DNA from 3 places in the Priestia sp. VA7 genome. Region 3 is predicted to be linked to each of the others. Evidence: riboswitches for the same ligand, from Rfam matches in the RefSeq annotation. Region 3 holds a riboswitch; each other region holds the start of a gene.
The links. A riboswitch is a leader RNA that binds a small molecule or an ion and turns the genes downstream of it on or off. The one in region 3 is predicted to bind S-adenosylmethionine.

Region 1: it holds a riboswitch for S-adenosylmethionine, as region 3 does, so the genes downstream of both, AC0C45_RS22100 (phosphoadenylyl-sulfate reductase) here and AC0C45_RS05680 (sulfite oxidase-like oxidoreductase) in region 3, are expected to answer to the same signal.
Region 2: it holds a riboswitch for S-adenosylmethionine, as region 3 does, so the genes downstream of both, AC0C45_RS09960 (bifunctional homocysteine S-methyltransferase/methylenetetrahydrofolate reductase) here and AC0C45_RS05680 (sulfite oxidase-like oxidoreductase) in region 3, are expected to answer to the same signal.

What each region holds. Positions count from the first base shown of each region.
Region 1 covers NZ_JBVQPN010000005.1:8,198-11,628, reverse strand. The annotation lists gene AC0C45_RS22115 (potassium channel family protein) at 1-609, opposite strand, end outside; gene AC0C45_RS22110 (VOC family protein) at 677-1,060, opposite strand; gene cdaS (sporulation-specific diadenylate cyclase CdaS) at 1,158-1,784, opposite strand; SAM riboswitch class I at 2,098-2,200, shown strand; gene AC0C45_RS22100 (phosphoadenylyl-sulfate reductase) at 2,455-3,168, shown strand; gene AC0C45_RS22095 (inorganic phosphate transporter) at 3,188-3,431, shown strand, end outside.
Region 2 covers NZ_JBVQPN010000002.1:679,848-683,278, reverse strand. The annotation lists gene AC0C45_RS09965 (YkvI family membrane protein) at 109-1,143, opposite strand; SAM riboswitch class I at 1,483-1,589, shown strand; gene AC0C45_RS09960 (bifunctional homocysteine S-methyltransferase/methylenetetrahydrofolate reductase) at 1,697-3,431, shown strand, end outside.
Region 3 covers NZ_JBVQPN010000001.1:1,076,702-1,080,132, forward strand. The annotation lists gene AC0C45_RS05670 (YjgB family protein) at 1-324, opposite strand, end outside; gene AC0C45_RS05675 (hypothetical protein) at 727-1,095, shown strand; SAM riboswitch class I at 1,240-1,346, shown strand; gene AC0C45_RS05680 (sulfite oxidase-like oxidoreductase) at 1,422-2,084, shown strand; gene AC0C45_RS05685 (MogA/MoaB family molybdenum cofactor biosynthesis protein) at 2,118-2,630, opposite strand; gene moaC (cyclic pyranopterin monophosphate synthase MoaC) at 2,643-3,131, opposite strand; gene AC0C45_RS05695 (molybdopterin molybdotransferase MoeA) at 3,246-3,431, shown strand, end outside.

The sequences.
Region 1 (3,431 bases), on a different contig from region 3:
TAACGTAACAATCGTATTCATGTCTGCATATTCTTCTGTCTTATGTTGATCGGCAGTAATCAGCACTTTTTTTGCGTACCGAGCGTTGGCAAGTTCTAATACTTCATAATGAGAGGGACTTCCTTTAATAAAATGAACGCGATCACAAATCATGGGATTTTTAGTCAGAGAGTCGTCGATAAGAACAATGTCTTCTTTATGAAATGCGTCGCGATAAGACTCTAACACGAGTTTGGCGCGCTCATTCCACCCAACAACGATAAAGTGATCTTTTCCATAAAATTTTAAATTCCCTTCCAAATAAGCGCTCTCAGCGGAAACAGCAATTTTAGAAAGCGTAACAAAATAAGTAGTAATAAATCCCGTTCCGATCAGGACTAAAATAATTGCAGCTAACCTTCCAATCGTAGTGGTCGGAGCAAAATCACCGTACCCTATAGTAGAAATTGTAATAATAACCCACCAAATTCCTTCAAACACATTCCCAAACGTTTGCGGCTCTAGGAAATGTATAAGCATGCCGAAAAGCAGAACAAGGCAGCCGATAATAAAAAGAAGCCGCACTAAAATAGAACGACGAAAAAGTCGAAATAATAGCCATTCCATCATAAAAAAACCTCCAGTGATTAGTCATAACCACAGTATGACCATTTTCTACTGAAGGTATAAGATATCTTTATCTTTTTACTTCGTAATATTCAATCCATTCTTTGTCTGGACCGTAGAAAAATAAGTATCTTGCTCCATTTGGCAAAGTTACAATGTTTTCTTCAACAAATGAAACGCCTGCTGATTTTAAACGCTCAAACTCCTCTTCAATTCCGTCTACTGCCAGGGCAAAATGATGAACTTTACCTTCGTTAGGTAAGCTTGAGTTATACCCTTGAATTAACTCTACGATTACATTGCCTTCTAAACCTAGAAAAGCTAGCTTCAAAGATGGATCGGTATGTGGTAGTGTTTCGATGAGCTCTAATCCCACTTTTTGCGTATAGAACTCAATAGATTCTTCTATATCCTTTACTTGAACGCCTACATGTTCAAATTTTAAAATTGTCATATGCATCACCCGTATCTATAGTATGTAAAAACTATGAAATATATTAAAGAGAAAGGATATAGAAGTCAAGATAGGGCTGCTTATCAGGAAAGGGCTCTTAAATCATATTTTTGCTGGAGTGAATAGGGTAGAGGCTTCCATCAAGAGCAAACGAAATTTTGCCTGTTTCTTCAGATACAACTAAAATTAATGCATCCGATTTTTCCGACATTCCAATGGCTGCACGGTGGCGTGTTCCCAATTTTTTGGTCGTTGAAATAATAGACGAGAGAGGTAAAACATTAGCAGCTGAGATAAGCTGATTATTTCTAATCAAGACGGCTCCGTCATGTAAGGGTGTCCCTGGATAGAACAGCGTCTCAACTAGCGTAGCGCTGACAGGAGCTTGAATAGGGATTCCTTTTTGAATAAGAGAGTCTACATTTTGTTCCCGTTCAATGACAATTAAAGCGCCGTGACGTTTCTCAGAAAGGTTATGAATAGCTAAGGACAGAGCAGCATATTCAAATGTATAAGGCGATAGATAATGACGCAAATAATAAGAGGCAGCCGTAGCTTGAACATCTTGAAATAACTTTCGCATCTCCTCAAAATCACATAGGATACAATGATCACTCGTGTCTAAATGTTTAATTAAATTAGAGGCTTCAGTTGAAATCTGCTGTAAATATGTTCGCACATTATTTTTAATTGTATCGTCTAATTGAAAGGGTTGTCTCTCCATCTTATATAGCTCCTATCTGTCAGTCAGTGTTATCTGTAATGTGTGCTAATGTGGGTGAATTATCCGTAAAGCTTATAAATCCCTTATTAATTTTATAGAGAGGTTTTGTGTTTTATTTAGCAAGAGAATATAAAAAGTTGGAGAAAAAAGAAAGCGTTTTATAAACTGATACGTTCACATTTGGGTTAAATTTACATATGTTGTTTTAAATAAAAGTATAGATATTTCTGTGAATTTAAAGTATAGTTTTCTTATCGGATATATGATTTTTAATGTTGACAAATATTCTAAATATGCTAAAATTTTTAAAAAATGCTTATCAAGAGTGGTGGAGGGATCTGGCCCGCTGAACCCCGGCAACCTGCTTAGCAAGGTGCTAATTCCAGCAAAGTGTGTATCATTTTGAAAGATAAGGTGAAAAATTATTGCCTACCCAGTCTTTCAATATGGAAGACTTTTTATTTTGATATAGCGCAAGCGATAATTTGAGGAGGGACACCAATGACTGTAACCCCCGACTTAAAACAAATCTTTGAGCATGTTGAAGCAAAGTAAGAATTAAATAGTTTCGCTGACTAGACACACTAGAGGCGGTTTTATCCAATTCTAGTGGGTAAAACCGTCTTTTTTTATTGGATAACGCGGATAACTAAGAATTGGAGTGAAGAAAATGGCAGACTTATATACGTACGAAAACTGGAGTGATACATTTCCAGAGTTCGACAGTGAAGATGAAACAAAAGGAGCCCTTTCAGCATTGCAGTGGGCGTATGATACCTACGGAGATTCAATTATTTACGCATCAAGCTTTGGTATCGAGGGGATCGTGTTAATTGATTTAATTTCAAAAGTGAAAAAAGATGCTGAAATCGTCTTTTTAGATACGGGCGTTCATTTTAAAGAAACATATGAAGTAATTGATGCAATTAAAGAACGCTTTCCTGATTTGCGTATTCGTATGAAAAAACCGGATTTAACGCTTGCAGAACAAGCTGAGAAACATGGAGATGAACTTTGGAAGAGTCAGCCTAACCTATGCTGTCAAATTCGAAAAATCATCCCGCTAAGGGAATCTCTTGCTCCTTATGATGCGTGGATTTCTGGTTTGAGACGCGAGCAGTCTGAATCTCGTGCCAACACGAATTATTTTAATAAAGATGAGAAATTCAAGAAAGTGAAAGTCTGCCCGTTAATTCATTGGTCCTGGAAAGAAGTTTGGCGCTATGTGTATAAGCATGATTTACCATATAACAAACTTCATGATCAAGGCTACCCAAGTATTGGCTGTGAGCCCTGTACCGCACCTGCCTACAATGTAGACGATTTACGTTCAGGAAGATGGGCAGGTACACAAAAAGTTGAATGCGGATTACACGAATCTTAAATACGAAAGAGCTGAATAAATGATGCTTTTATATGTTGCCTTTATCATTGCGCTTTTTTTTGCAATGAATATTGGAGCAAGTGGTGCAGCAGCAGCTATGGGCGTTTCATACGGCTCCGGTGCGATTAAAAAGAAAAGAGTAGCCCTGTTCATCTGTGCTATAGGTATTGTGCTCGGAGCCATTATCGGAGGCGGCGAGGTGGTAAAAACTATCAGTTCAGGTATCATACCTGAAAAATTGCTGTCAGTAGAATTAGTTATTA
Region 2 (3,431 bases), on a different contig from region 3:
TATATTCGACTGCTATAGTCTTATTTGTTTTACATTATAGCAAAGTAAAAACGACTTGTCACATCATTTAACTTCGTTTTTTCACATCTATTCTTTAAAATCCAGCTTTTAGCTTATTTTTTCTTTTTTAATACATAGCATCCATACAAAAGCTAGTCCAATATAGCCAAATATGGGATACAAAAATTCAAGAAGCTGGGCATATCCGAATTGCCCAATAATAAAGCAAGCCAAGATAATAAATGCAAAAGCTTGTTTGTCATTGAGGGGAAGAAATGACTGAAGCTGCTTAGCGATGCCAAATACATTTCCAATCAATGTAGTAAAAATCTCGCCCAACACAACTACCGTAAATAAAACATTCACCCACGCTGAGATATTTTTAACAACCGCACTCATCGGAATATCAAGTTGAAATGAATAAGGCAAATTGGAAAGGGCAAGATGAGTAGAAACAAGCATAAACGTAAGTACACATCCTCCTATTACGGCCCCTTTTTTAATCACGCTCCTATCTTTCACCGAGCTTCCTAATGGAACCAAAACGGCCTGAGCCAAAGCTAGATTCAGGGAAATATATAAAAAGGGACTAACCGCCCACTTCCACTGCGTGACGAGCGTTAAATCCGGCTTCGTTTGAATCAGTGAGAAATAGCTGATATTCGGCATAAAGATGATAAAAGCAAATGAAAGCATCATCGGCACAACAAGAGAATTAACCATTAAAATACCGTTAATTCCTTTTGCGATAAATATATAAGTTAAAACAATTGTAAAAATCATCCCAACAGGAGGCCACAGCCCGAACTGTTCTTTTCCTATTGCCCCCGTACTCGCTAGCATGACTGAAGTTACTCCAAATAAAATGACAATCATTACACCGTTTACCGCTTTTCCAAGCACATCACCAAATAAATATGTATTAAGCTGCTGATAAGAAGAAGCCCCAATTGCGTGCGAAAGCAGCATCATTTTTGAACCTAGCCAAATAAAAAACAAGCCGCTGACCAAAATTCCGACCATTCCAAGTTCCCCGTACTGTGTAAAAAATTGAACGATTTCCTTGCCTGTTGCAAAACCGGCTCCTACAACGGTGCCTACATACGTAGCAGCAACCTGCAGCGTGAGTTTCCACCTTTTCATGCCCATCACCCTTCTACCCTTCATAGTTCACTATATGTAGAAACGATAAAAAAAAGACGAGCCTTTTTACGTGGAAATCTACGCATATCCCAGCGCTTGTGCCTTTTCGTTTATTTTTTTCATTTTCTTTTTGTATTTCTCACAAAAAACTCCTTAACCCCTAACATAACAGTCATTTCCAAACAAAATATACGGATATTTTCCCTTTAGCTTTTAAATTTTCCTCAATATTTGCTGGAAATTCACAATTTAATGTTGTATAATTTCTAAAAATCAGATAAATTATTAAATAAGTATTCTTTCTATTTAAAAAAATATGTTTCAATTATATACAATTGATTCTTATCATGAGAGGTGGAGGGACTGGCCCTTTGAAACCTCAGCAACCAGTCGTTAGAGACATGGTGCTAAATCCAGCAAGCAATTTATTGCTTGGAAGATAAGAAGGCGAAAAAAGTCTTCTTCTTAAGAAGACTTTTTCTATTTTATCGGCATATTGCATAAAACGAATCACTCGTGAAATAGAAGCGGAACAATTTAAGGAGGTTTTGACATGGGGTTACTTGAAGATTTAAAGTCTAAAATTTTAATTGGGGATGGTGCCACTGGTACCCTCCTTTACTCACACGGTATCGACAGCTGTTTTGAAGAACTAAACATCACCAAACCAGAAGAGGTTTCTCGTATTCACAGAGCCTATGTAGAAGCTGGTGCAAACGTTATTCAAACAAATACGTACGCTGCTAATTATCAAAAACTTGCCCGTTATGGATTAGAAGATTCAGTCAAAGACATCAATGTTGCTGGTGTAAAATTAGCGAAACAAGCTGCAAAAGATCAGGCTTACGTGGTTGGTACACTCGGCGGAATTCGTTCTTTCCAAAAAAACGCTATTAGTTTAGAAGAGGTTAAGCGAAGCATTCGTGAACAAATGTTTTGGCTTTTAAATGAAGGCGTGGATGGCCTTTTGTTTGAAACATACTATGACTTCGAAGAATTAAAAACCGTTCTTACACTGGCAAGAAAAGAAACGGATAAGCCTATTATTACCCACGTTTCCCTGCATGATATTGGCGTACTGCAAGATGGCCGTCCTTTAGCAGATGCATTAAAAGAATTAGAGGCGCTGGGAGCAGATGTTGTCGGGCTAAACTGCCGTTTAGGTCCTTATCATATGATTCAGTCTCTTGAAGAAGTACCGCTTCCTGATCGTGCTTTCTTATCTGCTTATCCTAATGCCAGCCTTCCGGCGTATGTGGAAGGAAAGCTGGAATATGAAACAAATGAAGACTACTTTGTAGAAAGCGCGCGTTTATTCCGCGAACAAGGGGTTCGCTTAATTGGAGGATGCTGCGGTACAACACCAGCTCACGTACGCGCAATGTCATCTGCCTTAAAAGACCTGCCTCCGATTACAAGCAAAGTCGTTAAAATGAGACCTGCCGTTACGGTTCAAGAGCGTGAGCAGCAGGATAAACCTCATATGCATGAAATTGTGAAGAAGCGCCGCTCGGTTATCGTCGAGCTAGATCCGCCTAAACAGCTTGGTCCCACGAAATTTTTAGAAGGCGCAAAAGCACTTGATAAAGTCGGCGTAGATGCTATTACATTAGCTGATAATTCTCTTGCCTCACCTCGCATCAGCAACTTGGCAATGGCAACACTGATGCAGCAAGAAACAAAAGCACGACCGCTTATTCATATTACCTGTCGCGACCGAAATTTAATTGGACTTCAATCTCATTTAATGGGACTTCATACGCTAGGAATGAATCAAGTACTTGCAATTACCGGTGATCCGTCAAAAGTTGGCGATTTCCCTGGCGCCACTTCGGTCTACGATTTATCTTCATTTGACTTGATTAGTTTAATCGCTCAGTTTAATGAAGGACTATCTTATTCCGGCAAACCACTTGGTCAAAAAACCAATTTTTCCATTGCAGCTGCCTTTAACCCAAACGTGCGTCACTTAGACCGAGCCGTTCAGCGTTTGGAAAAGAAAATCGACTGCGGGGCTCACTATTTCATTACTCAGCCTCTCTATTCAACTAAGCAAATTGAAGAGGTATATGAAGCAACCAAACATTTAACAACACCGGTATATATCGGTATCATGCCGTTAACAAGCGCAAGAAATGCTCGATTTATTCACCATGAAGTACCTGGAATTAAATTATCAGAAGATATTCTAGAACGCATGGATGCAACGGGAAATGACCGAATCCGCGGTGAAGTCGAAGGTCTTGCGATTGCAAAAAACTTAATTGATACAGCATATGAGTTATTTG
Region 3 (3,431 bases):
TCCAGGGTGACCCATTTCCGCATGATAGTAGTCAAAGTTGTTTGATGAACCTTCAGGCGGGGGACCGAACTGGTCGCGAACGTCTTGACGCAGTGTTTTGCCAATTTTGAAGTCTACCGTTAAGCGTGGCACCTCACCTTTTACTGCGGCGTTGTAAATTTCATTAATGTTTTTTACAGCTGTTTGACTTTGACTGTTTGTTTCTTGAGATGTAGCTGCATGTGCTGGTGTATCAAACTGAGCGACAGGAGCAAATCCAAATGCAGCAATTCCTGTAATCGTTGCAGCCGCCGCTGCTTTTGATATTCTTTGTTTCATTTTCATGATTTTTTCCTCCTATATATAACGATTTAGCAACCTCAGTCTACCTAAAAGAACAGGTAGGCCAGAATAGTCCAGGAGTCTTAGTTTAGTTGGTAACTGATATATATAATGTAACACGTCTTTTAGAATGTAAACGTCAGGTAAAGTAAAAAGCAAAAAACGATTCATTTATCATAGGTAAAAAGATTGGTTTCTGTTCCTTTATTAGGTAAAAAAACGTAATATAGAGAGGGTTCTAATGTTTTATAAAAAATTAGATAATAATTATAAGTATGATACAAAAAATCAATTATTTGTTAAATGTATATATTGCTGCTGTGTATCTAGGACTTGGCGTAAAAACAAGTTTAGGGAAATCTGTTGTATTAAATAGAAGAAAAAGAATGTAAAGGAGAGAAAGTAGTGTCAAAACGATTTGTGCTCACCGTAGCGGCTGGAGGATTTATCATAATCTTCGGCGCGCTGCTGCTCTTAAATTGGGAAAGAGTGTTTGGAGATTATCGTCCCGTTCAAACAGCAACAGCTGTATTCAAGTTAGAAGTGGGAAGTCAAGGTGTAGCAAGGACTACAGATCCAGACGATGCTCTTCATTATATGGTGAAAAAAGGACATTTAGATGAATATATTCAACTGATGAATGAAAAGGGATACGTGTTAAAAGAAAAAGATATTGATCATAATCGACTTGTTTTTAACGATGGACAAGAGGGTGAGCAAATTTACTACAAGCGCTTTGCCAGGAAGTATACGATGATTGATGGAGAAGGGTAAAGGCTTTACATGGTATTTTAGTAGACTAAAACCTTATAACTCTATCTGTTTTTAAAGTTTTTTGGCGGAAAAGCAAAATAATATTGACAATTATGACAAAAAGCTTAATACTGACTTTATTACATAAAACAAATACAATTTGTTTCCTTATCAAGAGAGGTGGAGGGACTGGCCCTGTGAAACCCGGCAACCGCTGTCTATGACAGAATGGTGCCAAATCCTTAAGAGTGTATCGCTCTTAGAGATAAGGAAGAAGCTGAAACAAAGCTCTTCCTTATTTATTTAAGGAAGGGCTTTTTATGTACAAAAAATAACGAGGTGATAATTTGAACAAAGCAGACCGTATTAAACGAATGAAAACACCGGAAATTGATCCAAAGTATGAAGGACGAGTGCCTCCGGGTCAGGTAGTAACGGAGCGCTTTCCGATTTTACATGAAGGCGACGTGCCGGAGTATAACTTAGAGGAGTGGACGCTTCGAGTGTTTGGATTAGTAAACAAAGAAGTGACGCTTTCGTATCAAGATATATTGGACATGCCGCAAATAACGGTGAAATGTGATATTCACTGCGTAACGAGATGGACAAGGCTTGATAATGAATTTACGGGCGTGCTGTTTACAGACTTTTTAAAAGCAGTTGGCGTGGAGTTAAAAAGTAAATACATCATGCTGCATGGAGATAATGACTATACGTCAAACATTGAAGTAAAAGATTTACTGAGAGACGATATTCTTCTCGCTCATTCCTTTAACGGAGAGCCGCTTACAGCTAAGCACGGATATCCGCTGCGATTGGTTGTTCCGCATTTGTACTTTTGGAAAAGTGTTAAATGGCTTCGAGGCTTTGAAGCTATTGATGAAAATCATCCTGGCTTTTGGGAGCAAAACGGCTTTCATCTTAGAGGAGATCCGTTTAAAGAAGAGCGTTTTTCTGGAGAAGATTTAGGTATTCCAGAAGATGAGTGGGTACATAAAGACTATGATTAATGAAAATGCCTATGCGTGTGCATAGGCATTTTGTCAGCGCTGGCGGTTTAATTCCCACACAACATGGCGAAGTTCAGGCAAAATCAGCTTGGTCATCGCTAGACGAACCGCACCGCTTGATCCTGGTGTAGAAAAAACGGCTTTTTCGTTAATCGTCCCGGCAATTGCCCGGCTCATAATCGCAGCGCTGCCAATATCTTCGGTGTAGCTCAGCATGCGAAACAGCTCGCCAAACCCAACGATTTCTTTATGAATCAGCGCTTGAACGGCTTCAATGGTGACGTCTCGTTTTGTGATGCCCGTCCCGCCGTTTGTGAGAACAACGTCAATGTTCTCATCACTGCAGCCAGCAAGTATGGCTTGTTGAATCGACGTTTGGTCGTCTTTTACAATTTCATAGGAAGCGATCTGCATGTCGTGTTCTTTCAGAAGCTGGATCATTAGCGCGCCGCTTTTATCGGTTTCTTTCGTACGTGTGTCTGATACCGTAATGACTTTGCAGCGAACGGGCTGAGTTGCTTTAGATTTATGTTCGTGTACGCTCATTATGTACCTCCTTTATGATTCCATGCGTTTATATTCACCGTTTTTGCCGCCAGATTTTTCAAGCAGATACGTTTCGCCGATAATCATGCCTTTATCAATGGCTTTGCACATATCATAAACGGTTAGAGCGCAGGCAGAAGCAGCGGTTAAAGCTTCCATTTCAACGCCCGTTGAGCCTTCCGTTTTAACCGTTGCTTCTATTAATAAACGGTACTGATCATTACTTGTATCCCAGTCAAATGAAAGGTTTACGCCTTTTAATAAAAGAGGATGACACATCGGAATAATGTCAGACGTGCGTTTTGCTGCCATGATTCCCGCTACTTGTGCGACAGCAAGGACGTCGCCTTTTCCAATTTTATGTTCTACAATGGCTTCGTGAATTTCTTTGTTAACAAGTATGCTTGAACGAGCTGTTGCGACGCGGCGCGTAATAGATTTTTCGCTAATATCGACCATGTTGGCACGGCCTTGATCATTAAAATGTGTAAAAGAAGACATCGGTATTTTCATCCTTTTTCAGTAAATTTTGTTGTATGATAGAAATAGTGAGATATGCTATGATTTTACACCATAGTGCCAAAAGTGAACAGACATAAAGGAAGTGAAGAATGTATGTTAGAAAGCAGAACACCTATTTCAATTCCTGAAGCAATTGAAAAAGTCATGACATATAAAAGAAAAGGCAGCATCGAGCGCGTATCGATCACCGAAAGCTATGGACGCTATTTAGGAGAAGATATTATCGCCGACCAAAACGTTCCTCATTTTAATAAATCGCTTTATGACGGCTTTGCGGTT